DNA from 3 places in the Parabacteroides sp. CH2-D42-20 genome. Region 1 is predicted to be linked to each of the others. Evidence: riboswitches for the same ligand, from Rfam matches in the RefSeq annotation. Region 1 holds a riboswitch; each other region holds the start of a gene.

Region 1 (6,199 bases):
TCGGTTTTTAATAACTTTGTACCTTCAATCTGTAAAAATTGGCTCAAACAAGAATATGGCTCTGCAATGACATGAATTGAAAGCATGAAAACTGAATATTAAAAATGTATGGATAGGAGGCGGCAATCCTTTCCGTGTAATTAAAAATATCGAAGATAATGATTAAAAACCTCATTTTTGATTTTGGCAAGGTCCTCGTAAATCACGATTTGCAACCCATGCTTGAACGATATTTCGGGGATGATGAAGTGTCGCTAATCGGTTTTCACAAGATTCTATCAGATCCGGAATTTATAAACATGTGCGACCGTGGAATAATCCCGTTTGATAAAATGATTGACGGAGCGATAAAAAGGTATCCTGAATATAGTGATGCCTTCACATTTTTCAAAGATAATTATCTTGAAGAGATAACAGGAGAGATTGAAGGTATGCGTGTACTTCTAAAAAAGTTAAAGCAATCCGGATTCAAACTATATGGGTTGACGAACTGGAGCGACACAATCTACCGGGTCATGGAGAAATTCGACATATTCCGGTTACTTGACGGTATGGTAATATCATGTGAGGAACACTTCATCAAGCCTGAAAAGGAAATTTATCTTCGCCTTTGTGACAAATATGGCCTTAAACCGTCGGAATGTTTGTTTGCGGATGACAGAATGGTGAATGTGTTGGGTGCAAAGGCGATTGGAATGGAAGCCGTATTGTTTACAACAACCAAAAAGTATATTTTTGAAATAGAGCGAATTTTCGGGATCAAAATTGAACAATAATAGCTACAGCCAGTGATGGTGATCACGCTCAATGGAAAGATTGTACGCTACCAAAAGCAAATAGGCTTACAGGGCTACGAGGGATTGCCCTTCGGAACGTATCTCATCCGGATAAGTGAGAAAACATTCAAGATCCAACTCTCCAAATAACCGCAAGGCGGGTATGCTTCACACACCCGCCTTTTACATTTGCATATCTCCCGTTTTTTTACGAATATTGCATATCGGTAATCAACAAATAAGATAAACAGGAATATGGGTATCGGGAAATGGATAGGTGGCGTCTTGGGATTTATGGCGTTCGGACCGCTAGGCGCTCTAGCCGGCATTATATTAGGCTCCTTCTTCGAGGAAGGGGCAAATATGACGGGGCAGTCTTTCGGTGGGGGAACCAATTACGATGATGAACATACACGAAGAGACCCATACGCCGGGGAACGTAACAGTTTCCTTTTCTCCATGTTGGTTATGGCATCCTATATCATCCGTGCCGACGGGAAGATCATGCATAGCGAGATGGAATACGTCCGTCAGTTCCTCCGGAGAAACTTCGGCGAGATCGCCGTAAGCCAAGGTGAGGAGATATTGCTAAAGCTTTTCGACCAAGCCAAACGCATGGATCAAGAGAACAACATGGGATTCAAGAATACCATCCGGGAATGCGGAACCCAGATCGCATACAACCTAAGTTATGAGGAGCGGCTGCAATTGCTCGCGTTCCTCGCCGAGATCGCTAAGAGTGACGGGAATGTGTGCGCGGCCGAGATCAATGCCTTGAAAGAGGTAGCGATGGCGATGGGAATGTCTGATAGAGAAGTTGAATCCATGTTGAACCTAAAAGGAAGTTCCTTGGACGATGCCTACAAGGTGCTAGAGATAGAACCGACCGCCACGGACGAGGAAGTCCGTGCCGCCTATCGCCGGATGGCCGTCAAGCATCATCCGGACAAAGTAGCCAGTTTGGGAGAAGACATCCGCAAGGCCGCCAACGAGAAGTTCCAGAAAATAAATGAGGCCAAGGAAAGAATCTATCAATCGAGAGGCTTGAAGTAAGATTCGACAAACAGTATTACTTACGAATTGTCAGCCAATTACATTTACCTTCTTTATGATGTAAATATTCTTTCTCCTAAATAGAAGTGGACAGACATATCATACCTTACAAAAACGCAATCGGCTGTTTATAGAAAAACTTTTTCATATATATTTTCTAAATATTAGAAAACATTCATATCTTTGCCTCCGATTTTAGTAATCAAGCTATCACATAGTTTGGTGAGAGGGAATCCGGTGTGAATCCGGAGCTGTTCCTGCAGCTGTAATCCTCATTAAGTTGGTTAGAAGTTCAAAAGCCACTGTTCCTAAGTCGGAATGGGAAGGTTTCTAACCAGAGGAGAGCCAGAATACCTGCTAAAGTCTTACAATAACATCAAGCTTCCAGGATAGAAGTATGTGTCATACAAAAAACGATTCAATTTATTTTTTGAGACATAACCAGATAGAGGCTTGTTGTTTTATTTTGTGTACAAATAAAACACTATATGAGGCTTTTAGCATTCGCTATTCTGGTGGCATGCGTACAATCCGTATGCGCCCAAAGCATATTGAAAGATCCGAAGGAACTTTCCGTGCTATTGAACGAGGTCGTGGTCACCGGTACGGGTACCGAACACTATCTGAAAGACGCCCCTGTGCAAACAGAGGTAATCACCGGCAAAGCCCTTGACAGTTACCAAGGACGCAGTATGCAAGATATTCTGGAAGGACTGAACGCTTCCATCACCTTCAATCCGAGCGACATGGGTAGTGGCATCCAGATGAACGGATTAGGCAACGATTACATCTTGATCCTTATCAATGGCAAACGGATCAACGGAGATACCGGCGGACAAAACGACTTGAGTATTATCAACCCCGCCAATATCGAACGTATCGAGATCGTAAAAGGTGCCGCCTCTTCCCTGTATGGCTCGGACGCTATCGCCGGTGTTATCAATATTATCACGAAAAAGAACCGGGATAAAGTGAGCCTATCGAATACGACTCGTGTCGGATCATATGGAGATATATTGGAAAGCGTACAAATCGGCTTTGGGCATAAGAGAGTGAATTCCACCACCTCACTTAGTACGACCCATACGGACGGCTGGCGAAATACGACCCAAGAATGGGACCATCACGAGGTAATGGATGGAACCGTGACACGAACCGTAAACCGATCCACGAACTTTACGTTAAGGGAGAACTTAACCTACAAAGTGAACGACCGGCTGAACCTTTCGGCCGATGGCTCTTTTTACCAGAAATGGAATTATCGTCCGCACGGCGCATTCAAGTATTATACCTATGATCAATTCTACCGGAACTTCGATGTGGCCGGAGGAGCTAAATACACATTGGGAGGACTGAATTTTCTTTCGGTAGACCTAACTTATGGTAACTATAGTTATTTCTATAATTACCATCATAAAGATGTTACGAACTTCTTCGATCCGGAGACGGATTTACGTATCACTCGTTATCCCGGAGAACATATTCTGGAAACCTCTCAACAACGTTTCCTAGGACAAGCCAAAAGCGTATTCCATCTCGGGGAAAACAATATCCTAAGCGCCGGACTCGAATATCAATACGATCATTTGAAATCTCCCCGGCGTATCGAGAACGGGAAAGCCTCCGTATTTACGGCTTCCGCTTATGTACAAGACGAATGGAACCCGACGGATCGGTTGAATGTGACGGTAGGTGGGCGCTTCGTCGTGCACCAAGAGTTCGGGGCTACGTTTACCCCTAAAGTCTCCGCCATGTACAAACTAGGCGACTTCAATATCCGAGCCACATACTCAAATGGATTTAAGGCTCCTACCTTAAAGGAGTTGCACGATGATTATATCACGCAGATCGGCGGCGGCCCGTGGAAACATTATTATGGTAATAAGGATTTAAAACCGCAAAAGTCCAATTATTATTCGGCGAGCGTAGAATATCACGCATCGAACCTGCAGATCACGGTAACAGGATTCTACAACCGTATCAAGAACATGATCGCCTTGACCGAGATCCCGACAAGCGCCGAAGACCGATTGGATGAGATCGAGGCCAGCATGCAACACAAGAACTTATCCAAAGCCCGCTCTTTCGGGGGAGATATATCGCTCACCTATCAAATCCTATCTTCCTTGGCTATTGGTGGAGGCTATAGCTATACGGATGCCAAAGCGCAATATACGGATGATCCGGCCGACTCGAATTATATGCTCTACACCCCGATCAACGGAACCTCATTCCATAATGCCAATTGGAAACTAGCATGGAACCATGCGTGGAAAAAGTATAAATTGGATGTCACCTTGTTCGGCCGATACCAATCCACCCGCTTTTATATCACGGACGGTGATGGAAAAAGTTATCAGCTATGGCGATTGAATACCCGTCATAACGTATTGAAAAAGAAAAAATGGAACCTAGATATCAATGTCGGTATCGATAATATCTTCGATTATGTGGATCGTACCCCGTTCGGACGCCATCGTGGAACTACGTCTCCCGGACGGACTTGGTACGCCTCCTTTATCGTGAAATTTCAGAATAAACATAAACTATAAACAATCTTAAAAGTTAAATGCGATGAACAAATTTAAGTACCTTTTGCTTGCGGCGAGTCTATTTGCCTCAAGCGCAGTTTTTACCTCCTGTGATGATGGAGACGACGACAATACCGCAAACCCGGCGGAAGAAGTCGTAAAGACAAGTAAGAAACATGACACGGCGATCTTGTTGTGTACATTCGGTAGCACATTCAAGGAGTCTATCAAGACTTACGACGCAACATTGGCCGATTTCCAGAACGCATTTCCCGATGCGGACATCTATTTGTCATTTACCTCCCGTACTTGCGTGAATCGTGTAGAGGCAGAGACCGGTATCGCACGTTACCAACCGGACCTTTGGTTACAAGCTCTAGGAAATGCCGGTTACAAGAAGGTAGCGGTACAGTCCTTACACATCATCCCGGGTGAGGAATACCTAAGCTTGATGAATACGGACGTGAAGAAGAAATTCATGATCGAGTCTTTCCCGAGTGTTCAAGTCGTAAAAAGCCCTTGTTTGGTATACGACGAGGATGATGTGGAAGCCGTAGCGAAAGTCCTATACAGCCACTACAGTGATAAATTGGCTGATAACAAGAACATCCTTTTATTAATGGGACATGGTAACCCGGATAAAAACTATAACGCAAATACGAAATACACGGAAACAGAAGAGGCTATGCAAGCCTTGGCCGCTAACAAGAATGTATTCGTAGGTACCGTTGATTACGGAGATATGTTGTTCTGGCCGGAAGAAGGCGAACCAAATGAGGAATGTGTCTACTCCAAACTTACCAAATACTGCGAGGATCATAACTTAAAACCGGAAGAGATCACGATCTCCTTAGCTCCGTTCATGTCTATCGCCGGAGACCATGCGCATAATGACCTTTGGGGTATCGAGGAGGGTGATGATTTCAGCGCTGCCGCTCCTAACGCCGACGCTTGCTGGAGACTAAAACTTTTGAAGATGGGCTTCAAGATTGACACGAAAGAAAGCCATAACGGAAGTTTAGAGAACTGTAAGATCATAGGCTTAGGCGATTACGACGCTGTTCGTCAGATCTGGGTGAACCATCTAAAAGCATTATATAATGATGCGGAGGCTTGGGAAACCGGAGAAGACTACCAGTAAATAATTGAGAATTGAGAATTGAAAATTGGTTCAGTAAGTACTCACTAATTTTCAATTCTCAATTTTCAATTGTTCAGTGTGTATATAATTTCTTTCGATCAAAAATCGTCGCCCGTTTATATTTCATGGCGAAACGGATGTGATCGATAAATAAAGACCGGATCGCCGGATTCTCACCTAGAGGCTTTAAATAAATATCCACATCGAAACCCTGTTGACGTAGCCCTTTCTGCCAGAAATCCGTAACCGTATTTTCCGTACCTCGAATCAGTACGAACATAAAAGGAATCAACTGCACACGCTTATGACCGGCTTGGCGCATTTGCTCACCTACATCCTCGATCGTAGGGAAACCCTCACGGGTTCCGGTATAATAATCTTTCATTCCTTTGGTCTGGAACATATACCCCAATTTCGCGTAAGCCGAGTTACTGGCATGATAAGTTCCGTGCGCCACCAATAACTTAGCCCCATTTTTAGTCACTCCAGAAGGTGAGGAAACCGCTTTCATCACCGCCTCATAATCGGTATCATCATATAACAAGGGATTACCTACACGCAAATCCTTAAACAAACCTTTTCGCTGTTCCGCCTCTTTGCGGATCGCTTCCATCTCCACACCCTCTATAATGATAGTCGGTTGGATAATTACATGGGTAAACCCTTGATCACGCAACTCCACCAAGGCGTCCGCCGGC
Region 2 (6,199 bases), on a different contig from region 1:
TATTCTCATGCTCCTCGTCCACGATAATTAAGCCCAAGTCCTTAAACGGAAGGAAGAGGGAAGAACGAACCCCCAATACCAGCATAGGCTCGTCGTTATGCAATAGCTTATTCCAAACTTCCACCCGCTCGTTATCCGAGAACTTAGAGTGGTAGACCAATAGCTTATCCCCGAATAATTTCGCCAGCCGTTCCGTGATCTGGGTCGTGATAGCGATCTCCGGCAACATATATAAAACCTGCCGCCCCAGCCGCAAGACCTCATGGATCAAACGGACGTATATCTCGGTCTTACCACTGGAAGTCACGCCATGAAGCAAGCAGACCTCCTTCGTCTTGAAAGCCTCATGGATCTCTCCATAGGCTTTCTCTTGCGCCGGACTGAGCGGATTCGGCTCTTGCAAGCGGCAGACGGATACTTGCAAACGACCCACCTCTTTCTCGTAACTCTCCAAGATACCCCGTTTCAGCAGACCCTCCAATACCGCAGAGGTATAACCACTGCGTTCCAATAGCTCTTTCTTGGAAAGCTCCTTCGATAAAGCGGGATTCAAGGTATGGCTTAAATCCAAGAAGCTGACCAGCAAAAGCTCTTGCTTCTTCGCTCGTTTCAAATCCTCGAACACCGCCTGTAATTTCGTCTCATCCCGGTAAGCCTCGGCCAAACGGATAAACGCCTGTGTCTTGGGAACGAATCCTCGCTTTAGCTCCTCGCTCACCTCGACCGCCCCTTTCACCATCAAGGAAGAGACGATCGGGACAACATTTCGGAGACCGGTCTTCTTCTCCAACTCCGAGATCGTCAATTTCAAAACCCCGCTAAAGGCATCCAGTACCGCTTGCTCGTTCGGGCGCAAGGGGGCGGTGGCCTCGAAATCCTCATTATAAGTAACCGCCGTCTCGCTTTCCAACTTTAAGCCGGAAGGCAAGGCCGCCTTATACACATCGCCCAGCTTACATATATAATAAGAAGATATCCATTTCCAGAAACGGAGTTGCGGACGGCGGAGCACCGGCGTGGCATCCAGCAAAGCGTAGATCTCCTTCGTCTCAAAATCGGATACCGGTTCCCGGTCGTGTACCTCCATGACGATAGCCGTATAATATCGTTTCTTCCCGAAATGCACGATCACCCGGCAACCGGGAGTCACGGCTCTCTCCAGATCTTCGGGTATCCGATAGGTATAGCTATTCTCCAAAGGAAGGGGAAGTATGACGTCCGCGTATTTCATTCAAACAGGTGTTTCATTACGAGCCCAAAAATAACAAAAAAGGCCGGACTTCTAAAGCCCAGCCTCTCTCATTTTATTTTCACCTATTTAGAACAAGATCGCTGCCGTGATAGACCATCCACGGTTCTTTCCGGCACCGTCGGAGAGGTTCACCTTCTCAATGCTATAGTTATCAGTCAGTCCCAGACCATAATTGAAACCCACCTGCAAGTGGCTGATCAACTCCACGCCGGCACCGAAGTTAAGACCTGCGCTGAAATTCTTCGCCTTCACCTGATCCGCTACGGAACCCGGGATATCCCAAAACTTATCACCGCCTACACGGAAACCGATATACGGACCGGCTGCCAGATACGCCTTGACGATCGGTAAGCCGAATTTCCATTTCAAGTTGACCGGAACATCGATATAATCCGTCTTCATCGAAGTCTTCACCCCGCCAGCCGAGGTCGTTTCCAAACCCTTTTGCGAATACAACACCGCCGCATCGATCCCGACACCCACCAACGGTAAGGTCGTCTCGATCATCGGACCCACTTGGAAGCCGGTTACGTTATCCGCTTTCAACACGTCCGAGTTGAAATGAACAGACGATATATTCACACCTCCCTTGATACCGAATTTAAGCTGAGCGTTCGCCGGAAGCGCCATCAACGCTAGCAAGGCAACCATAAGAAATCCCACAATTTTCTTCATATTCATACTTCTTTTGTTAATTACTCGTTGCAAATAAACGCACTTTTCTAATAATAAACAAATATTCTCTATAGAGTGTTCACGGAATACCCCAGTCCTTTAAACGCAAAGAAAGCATGCATCTTACACACGGAGCTCATCCCGTCGGTCAGATTCATGCTTCTTTCCCTAATTATTATGGCAAAATAATTATCCGAAACCATGAGACGACTTGATAAGAAAACCTTGGATAAAGAATAGTAAAAACCGGATACGATTCTTGCGTTCTCTTCCGGCCTTTCCTCGAAGCCGTCGAAAATATACACGCCTTGCAGGTCTTCTGACTTACTTCCGGTCTTAAGCGCCTTCCCATTCACTTGAATGAACAGTGGCAACAGTATTGCTCAACCCGTTTATGAAGCTTACAGCAGCGGGACTGTCCGGGATTCTCACCCGATTCCCTTTTAATCCCTATCCGGCGATTGCCGAAAGGGAACAAAGCATGTAGCAAAGATACATAAAGTTTTGATGTAGCCTAACACTTTCCACAAAAAATATCCTTATATTCCCGGTTCCTGATATAGCATAAAGCCGCCCCGATAGCCGTGCGATACTCGGCATACTCCGGTATCTTGAAATGGACATCGCACATCTCCTCCAGACGGGGGAAAATATCCGGGCATTGTGGCAAGCGAGTCAGGTTACCGATCAATACGATATTCTTGATATCGCCATTTAACGAGGCGAAAACAGCTCCTTGCCCGATGGTCTGCAAGACCATATGAACGATACCGAGAGCGATATCCTCAACCTTAGCGTTCGCGTCCGCTTTTCCGAAAATAGAGGCTGTCACGTCCAGCGGCAGGCCGGGTAGCGGATGCGGCGTAATATCCCGGATATGCAAGTCGATATCATTCAAGGAACCGTGCTCGGCCAAAGACGCTATTTGGTGAAAGTCATGCGTTTTCAATAATAGCTTAGACAAGCCGAGGATTGTTCCGCCACCGATACCCAATCCCCCGATATGCTCGATCGTGGAGCCTTGTACCTTGACAAAGGAGGTACCCGTTCCCATGCTGACCACCAATAGACTGTCCAGTCCCGTATTATATTGCGCCCCTAGCCCATTCGCAAGGAACTCATCCGTCTTCGCGGTTGGTAAGCCATATAAAGGTTGATCGATATAAGCGCTACCTACACCTGTCAAGATCACTTTCTCTATATTCGAGAGCGAGATGTTATTATCATAAATATATTTACCGAAGGCCCCGAATAAAGAGGTTACCGGATCGGTAGCTTTCACGAACATCGGGTTCTTGATCTTCTTATCCTCCACGCCGACGATCTTGGTCGTGCTACCTCCCACATCTATACCTATAACGATTCCCATGATTCTTTCCCTTTTTAATTGAATAATCGCTACAAAAGTACATAAACCCGCATACAATACTAAAAAAGGCCGGACAAAATCAATTGTCCAGCCTCTCTTTATTTAAAAACCGTAAGGCCTAAACTCTATTTATTCGCCTAACAAGATCTCAAGGATCTGGCAAGCTGCCTTCGATACGGAAGTACCCGGGCCAAAGATAGCGGCAACGCCAGCCTTATACAAGAAATCATAGTCTTGAGCCGGGATTACACCTCCAGCAATAACGATGATGTCCTCACGACCTAGTTTCTTCAACTCCTCGATAACCTGCGGAACCAACGTCTTATGACCAGCGGCCAAAGAAGAAACGCCCATTACGTGAACGTCGTTCTCCACAGCTTGACGGGCAGCCTCGGCCGGAGTCTGGAACAACGGTCCCATATCTACGTCGAAACCACAGTCCGCATAACCAGTAGCGACAACCTTAGCGCCACGGTCGTGTCCGTCCTGACCCATCTTAGCGATCATGATACGAGGCTGACGGCCTTCTTTCTTAGCGAATTGCTCGCAAAGCTCGCAAGCTTTCTGGAAGTCTGCGTCTTTCTTAGTTTCTGATGAATACACGCCTGAAATAGTTCTAATGATTGCTTTATAACGACCTACAACCACCTCGCAAGCATCGGAGATCTCTCCCAATGACGCACGCAAGCCGGCAGCCTTAACAGCCAACTCTAATAAGTTGCCCTTCTTCGTCTTCACGCACTCCGTGATATCAGCCAAAGCTTTTTGAACAGCGGCTTCGTCACGGTTAGCACGCAACTCCTTCAAAGCGGCGATCTGCTCGTTACGTACGGCTGTATTATCGATCTCAAGGATATCGATCGGATCTTCCTTCGGCAAACGATATTTGTTAACACCAACGATGGTCTGAACACCAGAGTCGATACGAGCCTGTGTACGAGCGGCAGCTTCCTCGATACGCATCTTAGGAAGACCAGTCTCGATGGCTTTCGCCATACCACCCATGCTCTCGATCTCTTGGATCAATGCCCAACCTTTATGTACCAACTCATTCGTCAAAGACTCTACATAGTAAGAACCAGCCCACGGGTCGATCTCCTTACAGATCTTAGTCTCTTCCTGAATGTAAATCTGTGTATTACGAGCGATACGAGCGGAGAAATCGGTCGGCAAAGCGATCGCCTCATCCAATGCGTTCGTATGCAAAGATTGTGTATGTCCTAATGTAGCGGCCATAGCCTCGATACAAGTACGTCCTACGTTATTGAACGGATCTTGCTCGGTCAATGACCAACCGGAAGTCTGGCTATGTGTACGCAATGCCAATGATTTCGGGTTCTTAGCGCCGAAGCTCTTCACGATCTTCGCCCACAACATACGAGCCGCACGCATCTTGGCGATCTCCATGAAGTGATTTACACCGATAGCCCAGAAGAATGACAAACGGGGAGCGAACGCATCCACATCGATACCGGCGTTGATACCGGCACGAAGATATTCCATACCGTCACACAACGTATAAGCCATCTCGATATCAGCCGTAGCACCAGCCTCCTGCATATGATAACCGGAGATAGAGATAGAGTTGAACTTCGGCATCTTCTGAGAGGTGTACTCGAAGATATCAGCGATAATCTTCATGGAGAACTCAGGCGGATAGATATAGGTATTACGTACCATGAACTCTTTCAATATATCGTTCTGGATCGTACCGGCCATTTCCTCCAACTTAGCACCTTGCTCCAAACCTGCGTTGATATAGAATGCCAATACCGGAAGCACACCACCATTCATGGTCATGGAAACAGACATCTTGTTCAAAGGAATACCATCGAACAACACTTTCATGTTCTCCAAGGAACAGATAGATACACCCGCTTTACCTACATCACCAACCACACGTTCGTTGTCGGCATCGTAACCACGGTGAGTCGGAAGGTCGAACGCAACGGACAAACCTTTCTGACCGGAAGCCAAGTTACGGCGATAGAAAGCGTTAGACTCCTCAGCGGTAGAGAAACCTGCGTACTGACGGATTGTCCAAGGACGCATAGCGTACATACCGCTGTACGGGCCACGTAGATAAGGAGGCAAACCGGAAGCATAGTTCAAGTGCTCCATACCCTCCAAGTCTTCTTTTGTATATACAGGTTTCACCTCGATATGCTCGGGTGTTTTCCAATTGGGCTCGATGCCATTGGCTTTTGCCCATTCGGCAGCGTTTGTGGCTGCGAATCCGGCATTCTTTATATCTATGTTTTTAAAATTTGGTCTCATAATTGTTTATACTTAAGCGATTCCTAATTTAGCGTTGAATGCTTTCAATGTCTCAAGCACATTGCTCTTTACATTTACGAACTGGTCGATACCTTGAGCCTTCAAGTCGTCCGCGCAAGCAGGAGCTCCGGCTACAACGAATTCGGCACGTCCGGCCAAAGCCTTGTAAGCAGCAGGAGCGAATTCAGCATACTCGTCATCACTAGAGCAAAGAACCACGATCTCGGCACCAGCCTTGACAGCAGCCTCAACACCAGCCTCAACCGTATCGAAGCCTAAGTTATCAATTATCTTATATCCGGCACAACCGAAGAAGTTAGCGGAGAACTGTGAACGAGCCAAACGCATCGCCAAGTTACCTATCGTCAACATAAATACCTTCGGAGTCTTGCCACTCTTCTCTGTCGTCATACGCAAAGCCTCGAATTCAGAAGCGCCGCGAGAGAAATCAAGAGCCGGGATCGTTGCCTCACCGCAATGACCACCGCCACAACAGCAAGAACCTTTTTCTTGAATCTTATCGGCAGCTACTTCCGTGAAGTTAGGATACTGGTTAGAACCCAACAAGATCTCACGACGGGTAGCAACCGCTTTCTTACGAGCTACATTCGAAGCGTTAACGGCAT
Region 3 (6,199 bases), on a different contig from region 1:
TGTTCCGGAATCTCTATATAAGGAGTGAATACCGGAGCGAAGAGAATGATCTTGTCTCCCTTATTCAACAAGAAATTCTGCTGCAAGGAATCGAAGATATAACACATGGCGGCAGTTCCGCCCTCGGTAGCGAAAAGGTCGAATATTCCCTCAGGGGGCTGGTTATCACATAATTCTTGGTCTAAATAATCCCGCACGAGCATTTCCGTATATTTCAAGATACGATCGGGAACCGGATATTGATCACCAATGACACCTTCCGCCCATTCGTATACAAGCTCATTCTCATCTACACCTTTTTCCGTGACCAGATATTCATAGGTACCCTTCAATAAAGTAGCGCCGGGAGATTGCGCATGTTTCTTTAGAAACTGTACGAAGCGAGACGCGATCCTTTTGCGGTTGGGAACCCCTGCGGCTCCGGCCATCTCATCTGCCAATTCGGTTTCCCGCTGGCATTCCTCCAAGGCGAACTGCCCTAATAGGAAGAATGCCTCCCGTGGAACCGTACTGATCCAGTTTGGATTTCCCCTTCCTGCGTTCAGCATGATGTGCGTACTTTTACGAGCGCTCTCATCCGCTAACTCTATCAAGATGTTCTTTAGCTCGAAAGGGCTAATCTCCGACATCTTTTTCTCATATTCTCTCGTGACATGTATTTTCTTCTTGTCCATACATTATATATATTACATGATTAGCACAATAACGACACCCCAGATGATTAATAAAGTATTACCCACCGCATAGGTAACGGTATAGCCTAAGGCTGGAGTCTCACTTCCTACGGCATCTTCCACCGCTCCTAATGCGGCGGTTGTCGTACGTGAACCTGCCGTGCAACCTAAAGTGATAGCCGGATGGAACTTAAAAACGTAACGTCCCATCAGAATACCGATGATAAGCGGGATAGATGTCGCTAAAGCACCGATAATAAATAAACTTATACCGACTTCCTTCAATCCGGTCACGAAACTGGGACCCGCCGTGATACCGACTACGGCGATAAACATATTCAGTCCCAAATTATTTAATATCCAGACGGAAGGCTCCGGAATACGCCCGAAGGTCGGATGCTTGGAACGAAGCCATCCAAAGACGAGTCCGGCTATCAAAGCGCCGCCACTCGTACTCAGGCTGATCGGGACACCTCCGAAATGAATCGCGAGCGAACCTAAAATTCCCCCTAAGAAAATACCGATACCCACGAAAATCAAATCGGTCTGATTGGTTGGGCGATCGGGATATCCTAAAGTCGTAGCCGCTTTATTTACCTCTGATTTCATACCCACCAATTCCAACATATCACCGGAATCTATCACCGTAGCGGCCAAGACCGGGATATTGATACCCGCACGCCTTATGGACTTGACGCTAACACCGTGCATGAACGATTGATTGCGTAAATAGCAGATCTTTTTCCCCACGTATTCCTTATGGATCACTAGTACGGGTAACGTCTCTGCCGGAAAATCGAGCAATTCAATGTCATTGACCTCGTCGCCAATCCAGTTCTCCTCTCCGATCACGAATTCCCGGCGACCGCTTAGGACAACCTCATTTCCGGTATGTAAAACCAAATCCGGTTTAACATCGGTTAGTACATTATTAATACGGACACGCTCCACGAACAAATGCCGTCCTAATTGGTCCAGATATTCCTCCAACTGCTTTACGCTTTTACCCTCCTTGAACCATTCATTACTAATCTTATAGGCCCGGAAAGTTACCGGACGGGCGGCAGGCATAAAGCCCGGTTGCTCGCTCTCGTCGTTATTTCCCATTTTAGCCTCTAGCTCTTTACAGGCTTTTTTCACGTAGTCGAGTCCTCCTAAAAGACGTGGCCCGATATCACTCACCAACCATGCGGATCCTGCCGTACCGAAAATATAAGTTACCGCATAGGCCACGGGCATCACGTTGACCATAGCGCTTTTATCCGTATCGCTAATATTCATCTGTCCGATCGTATCTTCGGCAACTCCTAATACTGCCGACATCGTCTGGGAGCCCGCCAATAATCCTGCGGCCTCGCCTGCGTTATATCCCATAAGTTTCGCCAGTAAAAAAGGAGCGATCAAGCAAAACACACACATGACGGCGGCGAAAAGCATTTGAGGAAGACCTTCCTTTTTCAATCCCCGGAAGAACTGTGGCCCAACACTATATCCTACAGCGAAGAGGAACATCAAGAAAAAGACGGACTTTAACGGTCCGCTTATATCGATTTTTAATTGCCCGATCAATACACCGACCAATAATACGCTGGTAACCGTTCCCAGCGTGAACTTCTTTATCTTAAACTTGCCAATCCAGAAACCGAGAGCTAAGGTTATGAAAATAGCTAGCTCCGGATAATGTTGAAGTAAATTAGTTATCCATTCCATATCTATTTATTTGATGTTAAACAAAAAAGATGCTATTGAAACAGGGATTCTTTGAAAGATGTTGTTACTTTTCGGGATTATTTATATAAATTTGCGACCGCTTAGGTGATAGAGTTTGTCTACCGACAATTCTATAAAAGGGAATCCGGTTAGAATCCGGAACAGTGCCCGCTACTGTGAAGCTCTTGAAAAGGAAAGCGTTCTGCTATGCCACTGTCTTAAGAAAGATGGGAAGGTTGCTTTCCGAGCCAGTCAGGAAACCTGCCAAGCGAAGTAATGATTAATTCCTCCCGGGGTTAGGAGTAATTAAGAGGATAGAAATATCACCTATATCTAAAAGATGTTGGAGACGGAATAATACGTTGTCTCCGTGGGATTGATATGTAATCTAATTATTAATATATTCATATGATGAGGAAACACTTACTATCTTTCTTCCTGCTGGTCATCAGCCTAGTTTGTCGTGCGCACGATGGCGAGAATTTTGTAGCATCCGATTTATTCGCCTCTTTACAACCGGGCGATAAGGCCGCTTTATTGATGGTACATTTTGGAACAACCCATGATGATACCCGTGCCTTGACAATCGACGCGATCAATCAAAAAGCGAAAGAAGCTTTCAAAGATGTTGAGTTGCGTGAGGCATGGACTTCTCGCATTGTAATGCGCCGCTTAAAAGCTCGTGGCGTAGAGAAACTGAACCCGATCGAGGCCTTGGAAAAATTAAAGACTGATGGTTATACACATGTCTTGATCCAATCCACGAATATAATCGAAGGTATCGAGATGGAATCCTTACGTAAGGATGTTGCCACCATGAAATCTTCTTTCAAGGAGATTCGTATCGGTAATCCTTTATTGTATACACCGGAGGATTATGAGGCGGTAATCGCCGCTATCATAAAAAATGGGGCGAAAGAAGGCGCTACTTTATTGGTAGGCCATGGCACTTATACACCGGCGACGGCCCAATATGCTATGTTGGATTATATGTTGAAGGAGAAGGGATTCAAGGATTATTCCGTAGGAACCATCGAGGGCTATCCTACTTTTGATACGATGGTAGCCCAAGTAAAGGCCAATGGAACGAAGAAAGTCTTGTTGATGCCATTTATGTTTGTTGCCGGAGACCATGCGAAAAACGATATCGCCGGTGATTGGAAAGAGGAATTGGAAAAGAAAGGCTACGAGGTAAGCGTATTTATGGAAGGTCTGGGACAGAATCCGGATATCCAGAAGATCTTCATCGAACATGCCCGTTTCATGGCTAAACATAAGATGATCGATATCGTTGATAAGAAGAAAGCTTATGCGGTAGAGAAGGACTAAAAAAGTTCACTACACAATGTTTTTTATTCCTTTCGGAAGAAAAAGTAATTCCTTCCGAAAGAAACTAAATTTTCATTCGAAGGAAAATGGAATTTCTTTCGAAAGGGATTTCACATGCATACAATAAACAGTTATAATGCTAAATATATGAAAAGAGTTTTGACAATCTTACCGTTGACAGCCTTATGTATCAGTACGATGCAGGCGCAACACAAGAATGAGTACACGAATTTCGCCGATACGACATTCAATATTCAAGAAGTCGTAGCGACCGCCGCACGCAAGCCACGTCCACAAATCACGAAGTTGGACGTACCTATGAAATATCTTCCTATTTCAATTAATAGCATTACGGCGAGTAGTTTGGAGTTGCGAGGTATCCGTAATATCCAAGATGCGGTACGCTTTATGCCGGGCGTACGATTCCAGACATCTTATGGCGCATTTCAACAATTGTCGATCCGTGGTTTCGATCATTCTATCATGATGATAGACGGTATCCGCGATGAACGTTCGGCAATAAACAACTCTTATCCCGTACCCGATCTATCCTGTATCGAGTCTATTGAATTATTAAAGGGACCGGCTTCTGTACTTTACGGACATTCAGCCGTAGGTGGAACCTTGAATATCGTTCGTAAATCCCCGTCAGAGAAACAGAGCGTTAACGCCCGATTGGCCTATGGTAGTTACGAGAATAAAGAGGCGACGCTTGGCATGGGCGGTAAATTGGTCGGTCCGGTCAATTATTACGCCAATGTCAACTTTTCCGATCAAGAGGGCTGGCGTGATAATGGCAACCGTCGCTTTTCCGGTTATCTGGCATTGCAAGCTAAAATGACGGAACGTGACCTATTAGATGTTCGTGGAGGTTTTAACCGCGACTTCTATGGAACGGAGATTGGTCTTCCCGATTTAATGGCAAATGATGTATATAATGCGCAAACAGGACAGTTATATCTCCATAAAAATGATATGCTACCGGGACTTGACCGTGAGGCTCGCTACAATAACGAGTCCGACTTTATGAAGAATCACGCTTGGAACATATCAACGCAGTACACACATACTTTTTGGAACGGCGCAAAACTAACAGATCGCCTTTCTTACAATAACGACGATATCAACTATTTTGGGACGGAAGCCCTCGACTATCTCGAAAGTGATGATCCGATCTATGATCATTATTATATGAAAAATGGCCAGAAAAAATATATCTGTTTGGACAGTGTATATCTTTCTTTCCCGCTTCGCTTCTCCCATATAGCCAAGACGGTAGCCAATACGCTCGAGCTAAGCGGTAAATTCAGGACGGGTGAGATAAAGCATACGTATATGGGAGGTTACTCTTTCGTCGCCTTGAATCGTACCAGCTATTCGGGATATAATTTAGGAGATGATGTTCAGGGTCCCGGCCTTTATTCGCATGTATCTGTTTATGATCCGCATAGCATGGGATATATGACCAGTAAATTCTCGAAAGCAACGGTTACGCATCATTATTCCAACAGCCTTTATCTTCAAGATATGGTTGAGTTCAACGAGCAATGGAAGGTATTAGCCGCTCTACGTTACGACTTTTTCCGTTATATGTCCGCCAGCGCTACAACTCCTACCGGACGACGTGAGTATGAGGAACATTCAAGCTTCAATATGATAAAGAATAAGGCGTTGACTTATCGTTTCGGAGCGGTCTATCTGCCCCATCCGAATACATCCATTTATGCTTCTTTCGCTTCTTTCTTCAAACCGATCCGTACGTTCTATCAAGATAATGTCGTTTATGTAGGAGGTGATGGAAATCGTTTCGAGCCTGCTCGCAATGAGGAAGTATTTAAGCCGGAGAAAGGATACCAAGCCGAGGTGGGGCTTAAATATCAATTGAACAATATATTAAGCGCCAATGCCAGCTTGTTCTATATCCGGAAGATGAACAGTACGGCTACGTTGACCAACAACTATCAAGTGGAGGTAAACGGCGAGACTACCACGATGAGCGTAATCGGACAGGTGGGTGTACAAGATTCCAAGGGTTTTGATTTTGATGTCACTCTTTCTCCGGTAAGCACCTTAGCGCTGACGATCGGTTATGGATTGAACGACTCCAAGATCCGGGAGATGAAAGAAATAAAGGATCCGGAATTGATCGAGGCTATCTATGGCAATAACCCGGATGAGACAAAGCAACAATTGAATAGCCAAGAAGGAAACTGGCAGAGCAACGTACCGAACCAGACTTTCTACGCATACGGCAGTTATACCATCCCTCGGGGTGTCTTGAAGAATCTGGAATTTCACTTGAGTAGCAGTTATACCGGTAAAGTATACCGTAATACGTCAAACAACTCTTGGTTCGATCCGTATTGGGTAACCGATTTCGGTATGTCTTATTTGTTGAACAACAATATTCACCTTACATTCAACTTGAATAACTTGTTTGACAACAATTATTATAACCAAGCGCTCGGACAACAGATGGTGCCAAG

What was found. A riboswitch is a leader RNA that binds a small molecule or an ion and turns the genes downstream of it on or off. The one in region 1 is predicted to bind cobalamin.
Region 2: it holds a riboswitch for cobalamin, as region 1 does, so the genes downstream of both, D7V92_RS01995 (porin family protein) here and D7V92_RS00425 (TonB-dependent siderophore receptor) in region 1, are expected to answer to the same signal.
Region 3: it holds a riboswitch for cobalamin, as region 1 does, so the genes downstream of both, D7V92_RS15005 (sirohydrochlorin cobaltochelatase) here and D7V92_RS00425 (TonB-dependent siderophore receptor) in region 1, are expected to answer to the same signal.

Annotation. Positions count from the first base shown of each region.
Region 1 covers NZ_RAYG01000001.1:113,314-119,512, forward strand. The annotation lists gene D7V92_RS00415 (HAD family phosphatase) at 159-776, shown strand; gene D7V92_RS00420 (DnaJ domain-containing protein) at 1,032-1,829, shown strand; cobalamin riboswitch at 2,009-2,206, shown strand; gene D7V92_RS00425 (TonB-dependent siderophore receptor) at 2,318-4,381, shown strand; gene D7V92_RS00430 (sirohydrochlorin cobaltochelatase) at 4,404-5,501, shown strand; gene D7V92_RS00435 (sirohydrochlorin cobaltochelatase) at 5,575-6,199, opposite strand, start outside.
Region 2 covers NZ_RAYG01000002.1:90,123-96,321, forward strand. The annotation lists gene priA (primosomal protein N') at 1-1,231, opposite strand, end outside; gene D7V92_RS01995 (porin family protein) at 1,319-1,927, opposite strand; cobalamin riboswitch at 2,219-2,422, opposite strand; gene coaW (type II pantothenate kinase) at 2,442-3,296, opposite strand; gene scpA (methylmalonyl-CoA mutase) at 3,426-5,573, opposite strand; gene mutA (methylmalonyl-CoA mutase small subunit) at 5,586-6,199, opposite strand, start outside.
Region 3 covers NZ_RAYG01000024.1:61,110-67,308, forward strand. The annotation lists gene D7V92_RS14995 (bifunctional aspartate transaminase/aspartate 4-decarboxylase) at 1-674, opposite strand, end outside; gene aspT (aspartate-alanine antiporter) at 687-2,384, opposite strand; cobalamin riboswitch at 2,471-2,668, shown strand; gene D7V92_RS15005 (sirohydrochlorin cobaltochelatase) at 2,796-3,713, shown strand; gene D7V92_RS15010 (TonB-dependent siderophore receptor) at 3,861-6,199, shown strand, end outside.